DNA from 2 places in the Blautia sp. KLE_1732_HM_1032 genome. Region 1 is predicted to be linked to the other one. Evidence: riboswitches for the same ligand, from Rfam matches in the RefSeq annotation. Region 1 holds a riboswitch; the other holds the start of a gene.

Evidence for each region. Region 1 has a riboswitch for ZMP and ZTP ahead of NQ489_RS12680 (IMP cyclohydrolase). Riboswitches for the same ligand answer to the same signal wherever they lie in the genome.
Region 2: linked by a shared signal. The riboswitch ahead of NQ489_RS04955 (formate--tetrahydrofolate ligase) and the one ahead of NQ489_RS12680 (IMP cyclohydrolase) in region 1 are both predicted to bind ZMP and ZTP.

What each region holds. Positions count from the first base shown of each region.
Region 1 is NZ_CP102266.1:2,652,736-2,657,129, reverse strand. Features, by position in the region: gene guaB (IMP dehydrogenase) at 1-967, shown strand, start outside; gene NQ489_RS12685 (peptidoglycan recognition protein family protein) at 1,080-1,796, shown strand; ZMP/ZTP riboswitch at 1,894-1,975, shown strand; gene NQ489_RS12680 (IMP cyclohydrolase) at 2,062-2,775, shown strand; gene NQ489_RS12675 (phosphoribosylaminoimidazolecarboxamide formyltransferase) at 2,814-3,998, shown strand; tRNA gene NQ489_RS12670 (tRNA-Gly) at 4,163-4,235, opposite strand.
Region 2 is NZ_CP102266.1:1,018,813-1,023,206, forward strand. Features, by position in the region: gene NQ489_RS04945 (helix-turn-helix domain-containing protein) at 1-62, opposite strand, end outside; gene NQ489_RS04950 (sodium-dependent transporter) at 284-1,684, shown strand; ZMP/ZTP riboswitch at 1,925-2,006, shown strand; gene NQ489_RS04955 (formate--tetrahydrofolate ligase) at 2,080-3,765, shown strand; gene NQ489_RS04960 (methylated-DNA--[protein]-cysteine S-methyltransferase) at 4,367-4,394, shown strand, end outside.

The DNA.
Region 1 (4,394 bases):
AATCACACTTGAGGATGCCAAGAAGATCCTTGCGAAATCCCGTAAGGAGAAATTACCCATTGTAGATGATGACTTTAATTTAAAAGGACTCATTACCATCAAGGATATCGAGAAACAGATCAAGTATCCGCTTGCAGCCAAGGATGCACAGGGAAGACTTCTTTGTGGTGCTGCGGTTGGTATCACAGCAAATGTGCTTGCACGTGTTGATGCGCTTGTGAAGGCTAATGTAGATGTGATCGTAATTGATTCTGCACATGGTCATTCAGAAAACATTTTAAAAGCAGTCCGCGAGATCAAGGTAACATATCCGGAGCTTCAGGTAATCGCAGGTAATGTTGCAACAGGCGAAGCTACCAAGGCTCTGATCGAGGCTGGAGTAGATGCAGTCAAAGTTGGTATCGGACCGGGATCTATCTGTACAACACGTGTTGTTGCAGGTATTGGTGTTCCGCAGGTTACTGCAGTTATGGATTGTTATGAAGTGGCTAACAGCTACGGAATCCCGATCATTGCAGACGGCGGTATCAAATATTCCGGAGATATCACCAAGGCCATCGCAGCAGGTGCCAATGTCTGCATGATGGGAAGCATGTTCGCAGGATGCGACGAGAGCCCGGGAACATTCGAACTTTATCAGGGAAGAAAATATAAAGTATATCGTGGAATGGGATCTATCGCAGCTATGGAGAATGGCAGCAAGGATCGTTATTTCCAGGAGAATGCAAAGAAGCTTGTGCCGGAGGGTGTTGAGGGTCGTGTTGCGTATAAAGGACATGTTGAGGATACCGTATTCCAGCTGATCGGTGGTTTAAGATCCGGTATGGGTTACTGTGGAGCAGAAAATATTGAGAAGCTGAAGACAACAGGCAGATTCATCAAGATTTCAGCTGCATCTCTTAAAGAGTCACATCCACATGACATCCACATCACAAAAGAGGCTCCAAACTACAGTGTAGATGAATAATAAAGGAAAAAAAGGTAAGACCGGTAAAAAGTCACCCAGGCCGTCCCATAGCGGGCGGCCTGTTTCCGTAAAGAAAACTTCCTCCGGGTCTTCCAGAAGAAAAAAGAAGTCTTTGAGAAAAAAGAACCCGATCAAGATCCTACAGAGGATTGTGCTGATATGTATCATTGTGATCGTTGCTTTTGCTGCGTGTGCGTTAGGATACGCATTTTTTGAGATGCGCATGGAACAGAGTGAAACTCAGTCCGGACAGGAAGAAATATCCGGGAATGCCAGCGGAAATGGCGGACCGGAACAATGGCAGGCAGAAGGAGCACCTTTTATTGATGTGGAGCTTCTGACACCGAATTCCTATTCCAGACCACAGATTTCTATCGAACAGGTAAATTATATAGCCATTCATTATACGGCCAATCCGGGATCTACTGCCATATCCAACCGGAATTATTTTGAAAATCTTGCGACAACGCAGGACAACAAAGTCAGCAGTCATTTTGTGATAGGTTTGGAGGGAGAAGTGGTACAATGTATTCCCACTTCAGAAATATCCTATGCCACAAATTCCAGAAATGTAGATACCATATCCATTGAATGCTGCCATCCGGATGAAACAGGGCAGTTTAATACAGCAACCTATGATTCGGCGGTAAAGCTGACAGCGTGGCTTTGTACACGCTTTGGACTGACTTCGGATCAGGTGATCCGTCATTATGATGTCACAGGTAAAGACTGTCCGAAGTATTACGTGGAAAATCCCGATGCATGGATCCAGATGAAATCAGACATTGCAGCACAGATCCAGACAGATTATGCATTACAGGGGAAATAAAGTGTTATTGTTTATTTTGTGAGCAACAAGAAGTCTGGAAAAATAATTTCTGAAAATAGGGGCTTGAAAATTAAGAAGAAGTATTGTAGTATAACAGCAGAAGCTGCATGACTGGCGGAAAGTAGGATTACCTACAGGGAGTGCAGTGAAGTGAGAAGCCGACCGCCTGGGCAGCCTGATAAGGGGTGTCCAGGCGGTTTTTTGTTACCGTTCATATCCTGGGATAAGCCCCGGGCCTTACATTAGACAAGGAGGACTGTGAAAAATGACGACATTTTCACTTGAAAAAGAACTGAAAGAAAATTCCTATCCGGGAAGAGGAATTGTGATCGGACGTTCCGCTGACGGGAAACATGCAGTTACTGCATATTTTATTATGGGAAGAAGCGAGAACAGCAGAAACCGTATTTTTGTTGAGGATGGGGAAGGAATCCGTACACAGGCTTTTGATCCGTCCAAGCTTACAGACCCGAGCCTGATCATTTATGCACCGGTACGTGTCCTTGGAAATAAGACCATCGTAACAAACGGTGATCAGACAGATACGATCTATGAGGGAATGGACAGACAGCTCACCTTTGAACAGTCTCTCCGCAGCAGAGAGTTTGAGCCGGATGCGCCGAACTATACACCTCGTATTTCAGGTGTTCTTCATGTTGAAGACGGTAAATTCAATTATGCGATGTCTATTTTAAAGAGCAATAACGGAAATCCGGATTCCTGTCTTCGTTATACATTTGCCTATGAGAATGCGGCGGCAGGACAGGGACGTTTTATCCATACTTATAAATGCGATGGAAATCCACTTCCAAGTTTCGAGGGAGAGCCGAAGCTGGTAGAGATCCCAAGCGATATTGATGAGTTTACGGATCTCCTCTGGAAGAGCCTGAACCAGGATAATAAAGTTTCTCTCTTTGTTCGTTTTATTGACATTGAGACAGGAAAATATGAATCCAGGATCGTAAACAAGAATAAATAAGAAAATAGGGATATCACAGAGAACGGAGGAGCTTTTTCATGAAAGAATTACAGTTAAAATACGGATGTAACCCAAATCAGAAACCATCAAAGATCTATATGGCAGATGGAAGTGAGCTTCCGATCCAGGTACTCTCCGGAAGACCAGGATACATCAACTTCCTGGATGCCTTTAATGGCTGGCAGCTGGTACGTGACCTTAAGAAAGCAACCGGACTTCCGGCAGCAACTTCATTTAAGCATGTATCTCCGGCAGGTGCTTCCATCGGACTTCCGCTGAATGAGACACTGGCAAAGATCTACTGGGTAGATGATATGGACTGGAAGAATTTTTCCCCGCTTGCATGTGCGTATGCAAGAGCAAGAGGTGCAGATCGTATGTCATCATTTGGTGATTTTATTTCTCTTTCTGATGTCTGCGACAAAGATACCGCAATGCTGATCAAGAGAGAGGTTTCTGATGGTGTGATCGCACCAGGATATACAGAGGAGGCTCTTGAAATTCTGAAGCAGAAGAAAAAAGGCAATTACAATGTGATCCAGATCGATGAAAACTATGTTCCAGAACCTTTGGAGCACAAACAGGTATTTGGAGTCACCTTTGAGCAGGGCCGCCAGGAGCTGGCAATTGATGATGCGCTGATCTCCAATATTGTAACAGAGAATAAAGAGCTTACGGAAGAAGCCAAGAGAGATATGAAGGTTTCTCTGATCATCCTGAAATATACACAGTCCAATTCTGTATGCTTTGTTAAGGACGGACAGGCTATCGGCGTTGGTGCAGGACAGCAGTCCCGTGTACATTGTACACGCCTTGCAGGTCAGAAGGCAGATAACTGGTATCTCCGTCAGTGTCCGAAAGTACTGGAGCTTCCGTTTAAAGACACGATCACACGTGCGGAGAGAGATAATGCCATTGATGTTTACATTGGTGAGGAATATATGGATGTCCTTGCAGATGGTGCATGGGAAAAGACATTCACAGAGAAGCCGGAAGTGTTCACAAAAGAAGAGAAGAGAGCATGGCTGGATGGTCTTACCGGCGTGACACTGGGATCCGATGCATTCTTCCCATTCAGTGATAATATCGAGCGCGCATATAAGAGCGGTGTAAAATATATTGCAGAGCCGGGTGGATCTGTACGTGATGACGCAGTTATCGATACATGTAATAAGTATGGAATGGTGATGGCATTTACAGGAATCCGCCTTTTCCACCACTAAAAGATGCATGCCTTGGCCATGATATGCAGCTGAAATAAAAGATAAAAAATATAAAGTCCCGAATCTGAATTTCTGGAAAAAAGAGATCAGACCCGGGACTTTTTGATCGAAAAAGGATAGTTTTAAAAATAAAAAAGAACTCTGAAAAACTCAGAGTTCTGAAGAGCGATAGACGGGGCTCGAACCCGCGGTCTCGACCTTGGCAAGGTCGCGCGTTACCAACTACGCCACTATCGCATATGTCTTATCGTTTCAAGTGTTTCCCTCAGCGACAAGACATATATTAGCATAGATTTTATATTCTGTCAAATGTTTTTTGGAATTTTTTTGAAATTATACACAACATATAAAGTTTATTCCAGACGTCTGAAATAGAACTTGTATATGACAATATTT
Region 2 (4,394 bases), 1.6 Mb from region 1:
ATCTTTCCGGCTTTTCGGTATTTTCTTATTTGTTCACCTACATAACAGGTAAAATTACTCATTTTGTTTCCTCATACTATCTATTTTTCTTATTAATTTTTATTGTATACGATTATATCGGAAAAACCGGTATTTTGTAAAGTAGTAAGAAACTTTTTTGAAATAAAATTTCGTAAAAAGAAACTTCTGCCATTTGCACTTATCTTTATTTAAGGTAAGATATGGCTGTTAGGCTGAAGGTTTCAGCCTATATCAAATATATACTTGAAGAGGGGAAATTGAAATGAAAGAAAAAGGAAGTAGCTTTTCCGGCTCAATAGGCTTTGTCCTGGCGGCAGCCGGAAGTGCAGTAGGAGTTGGAAATATCTGGAGATTTCCATATCTCTGTGCCAAAGATGGCGGAGGACTTTTCCTGCTGGTTTATCTGGTACTGGTACTGACTTTTGGATTTGTACTGTTGACAACGGATGTAGCACTTGGGAGAAAGACAAAGAAAAATGCATTGAGGGCTTTTGAATCTCTTGATCCAAAGTGGAAATTTTTAGGACATTTAACGTTTATGGTTCCGGCATTGATCATGACCTATTATTCTGTTATCGGTGGATGGATTGTAAAATATTTTTTTACTTATATTATTTCTGATGGGAAAGATGCGGCTTCAGATGTATACTTTACATCATTTATTACATCAGATATTGCACCCGTTGTATTTATGCTGATCTTTCTGGCACTGACTGCCTGGATCGTATTTCGTGGTGTGGAAAAGGGAATCGAAAAGTTTTCCAGGATCATTATGCCGGGGCTGATTCTTCTGATTGTGATCATTGCGATTTTTTCACTGACACTGTCCCATACTGATACGGATGGAACTGTCCGCACCGGTATGCAGGGGCTGGCTGTTTATCTCAAACCGGATTTTCATGGACTGACGGTAAAACGTTTCCTGGAGATCCTTCTGGATGCGATGAGCCAGTTATTCTTTTCCTTAAGTGTATCTATGGGAATCATGATCACTTATGGTTCTTATGTGAAAAATGAAGTTAATTTAAATAAAGCAACAAATCAGATTGAGATCTTTGATACCGGCGTTGCATTTCTTGCAGGAATGATGATCATACCGGCTGTTTTTGTATTTCTCGGAAAGGATGGAATGGCTTCCGGCCCAAGTCTGATATTTATCTCACTGCCAAAGGTTTTTGATGCCATGGGAGTATTTGGCCGTCCGGTGGCAATTGCATTTTTCCTGATGATGGGATTTGCGGCACTGACTTCCTGCGTGTCTGTCATGGAGACACTGGTTGCAAACTGCATGGAACTCTATCACAAACCCCGTAAAAAAATGTGTGGTGCTGTCGGAATCTATTCTCTTGTTACAGCAGTGCTGATCTGCCTTGGTTATAACAAACTGTATTTTGAACTTAAACTGCCAAATGGTTCCGTTGGACAGCTGCTGGATGTGATGGATTATATTAGCAACAGTTTTCTGATGCCGTTTATCTCACTTTTGACAAGTATTCTGATCGGCTGGGTGATCGGCCCTGACTGGATCATAGGAGAAGTGGAACGAAATGGGGAACACTTCAAACGGGCAGGGTTATATCGCTTTATGATCCGTTATGTAGTGCCGGTTGTAATGCTGATATTATTCCTGGTATCTACAGGATTTGCAGATTTGATTTCATAAGTGTGGTAATATGTTTATGGCGTCTGGACAGTCGCATTAACGGATGACCAGTACAAGATACGATTAAATAACAGAGGATTTGATGAAAAAAGATATGTACGAATGTTGGAGAGAAAACTAATACATAGAACGGAAATGATTCAGAAAATTAGACTTAGCTCACTTTAAAAGTGAAAAAATAATTTGATAATTTCTTGACAAGTACTAATAAATATGTTAGTATTCAATCATCAAATTAATAAAGTCTTCGGTGACTGACGGAGTTGTGGGATAACCACGAGGGAGCCGGAGATTCGATGAGTCGACCGTCTGGGCAGTATTTGAAAAACTTCAGATACTGCTCTTTTTTATGGGATAAAAGATGCAGACGGTTGCAGCGGAGAAAGGAGAACATTATGGGATTTAAAAGTGACATCGAGATTGCACAGGAGTGCACAATGGAGCCAATTACCAAGATTGCAGAGAAAGCAGGTATTGATGACAAATATCTGGAGCAGTATGGTAAATACAAAGCAAAGATTGACTATAATCTCCTGAAAGAAACAGACAAAAAAGACGGCAAACTGATTCTTGTGACAGCTATCAACCCGACACCGGCCGGGGAAGGAAAAACAACTACAACGGTAGGTCTTGCAGATGGAATGCAGAGACTTGGAAAAAATGTTATGGTAGCTCTTCGTGAGCCATCCCTGGGACCGGTATTCGGTGTCAAAGGTGGTGCGGCAGGCGGCGGCTATGCACAGGTAGTTCCGATGGAGGATATCAACCTTCATTTTACCGGTGATTTCCATGCAATCGGTGCGGCAAACAACCTTCTTGCAGCAATGATCGACAACCATATCTTCCAGGGAAATGAGCTGAATATCGACCCGAGAAAGATCACCTGGAGACGCTGCGTGGATATGAACGACCGTCAGCTTCGTAATGTAGTAGACGGACTTGGCGGTAGAACAAACGGTATGCCGCGTGAGGACGGATATGACATTACCGTAGCATCTGAGATCATGGCAGTTCTCTGTCTGGCAAGTGATATCAAAGATCTGAAAGAGAGACTTTCCAGAATCATCATCGGATATACTTACGGTAAGGTTGCTGAGCAGAAACCGGTAACAGCAGGAGACCTCCACGCAGAGGGTGCTATGACAGCACTTCTGAAGGATGCCCTGAAACCAAACCTTGTTCAGACACTGGAGCATGTTCCGGCGATCGTTCACGGCGGACCATTCGCAAACATCGCTCACGGATGTAACTCCGTAACCGCTACAAAGATGGCTATGAAGCTTGCTGATTATGCGATCACAGAGGCTGGATTCGGTGCTGACCTTGGAGCAGAGAAATTCCTGGATATCAAGTGCCGTATGGCAGGTCTTACACCAAGTGCAGTTGTTATCGTAGCAACCGTACGTGCCCTGAAATACAACGGTGGCGTTGCAAAAGCGGATCTTAACAATGAGAACCTTGAGGCTCTTGAAAAGGGTATCCCGAACCTTCTGAAGCATGTAAGCAATATCAAAAATGTATACAAGCTCCCATGTGTGGTAGCTATTAACGCATTCCCGACCGATACCAAGGCAGAGCTTGATTTTGTGGAAGCAAAATGCAAGGAGCTTGGCGTAAACGTAGCACTTTCCGAGGTATGGGCAAAAGGTGGCGAAGGCGGAATCAAGCTTGCTGAGGAAGTGATCCGTCTTGTTGAAGAGCCGAATGATTTCACATATGCTTATGAACTGGAAGGCTCCATCGAGGACAAGCTGAACCAGATCGTACAGAAGGTTTACGGTGGAAAGAAAGTGGTTCTTACAGCAAATGCCCAGAAGCAGGCGAAACAGCTGGAGGCACTTGGATTTGGCAACTGCCCGATCTGTGTAGCTAAGACCCAGTACAGCTTAACAGACGACCAGACAAAGCTTGGTGCTCCGACAGATTTCGAGGTAACAGTAAGAAATCTTAAGATTTCCGCAGGGGCAGGATTTATTGTTGCACTGACAGGTGAGATTATGACTATGCCAGGACTTCCGAAAGTACCGGCAGCAACCAAGATCGACGTAGACGAGAGCGGTAAGATCACAGGACTGTTCTAATATAAAGATTTTTTGAGGGGAATTCAGATAGAAAGCGGTAGAGCCTGCAAAAATAGAGGTTCTGCCGCTTTTTCTTATATTGTTGTCTATTGCTCATGGCGGCGGTCCAGCCATTTACAGATGTAGTGGCCAACAATGTTCCCGGCCAGAAGGGTAAAGAACAAAGCAACATATTTCTGCATGGTGTTCACCTCTTTCATTCAGGATTGTATCTGCATTATATCATATTTCGAATGAAAATAATTGACTTTTTGCGGTGAATGGACTATGATGTGTGTAGCTAAAGAAAGTAATTATGCTTATCATGGGCAAAGCAAAACCCCCGGAAGTGGTCGAGACTTCCGGGGGTTTTTGTTTCGTTTATGTAAGGTGGTTTAATCCTTTCAGCTGGAGGTTCGGCAGCAACAGCATTATAGCATGTTCAGAACAAAAATGGTATAATATTATAAATTGTCAAGAATGTCAGCAATCTCCTGCTGCTTGTTGGGATAAAACTCACAATGTAGAGGAAAGTGCAGAGGGGACGCGCATGTGACATTTGCGTTAATTAAGAGGAATCCTATAGAAAAAATTGTAGAGATAAATGAATGTGGGGGGAAATATGGTATACACATGCAAATATAAATCGC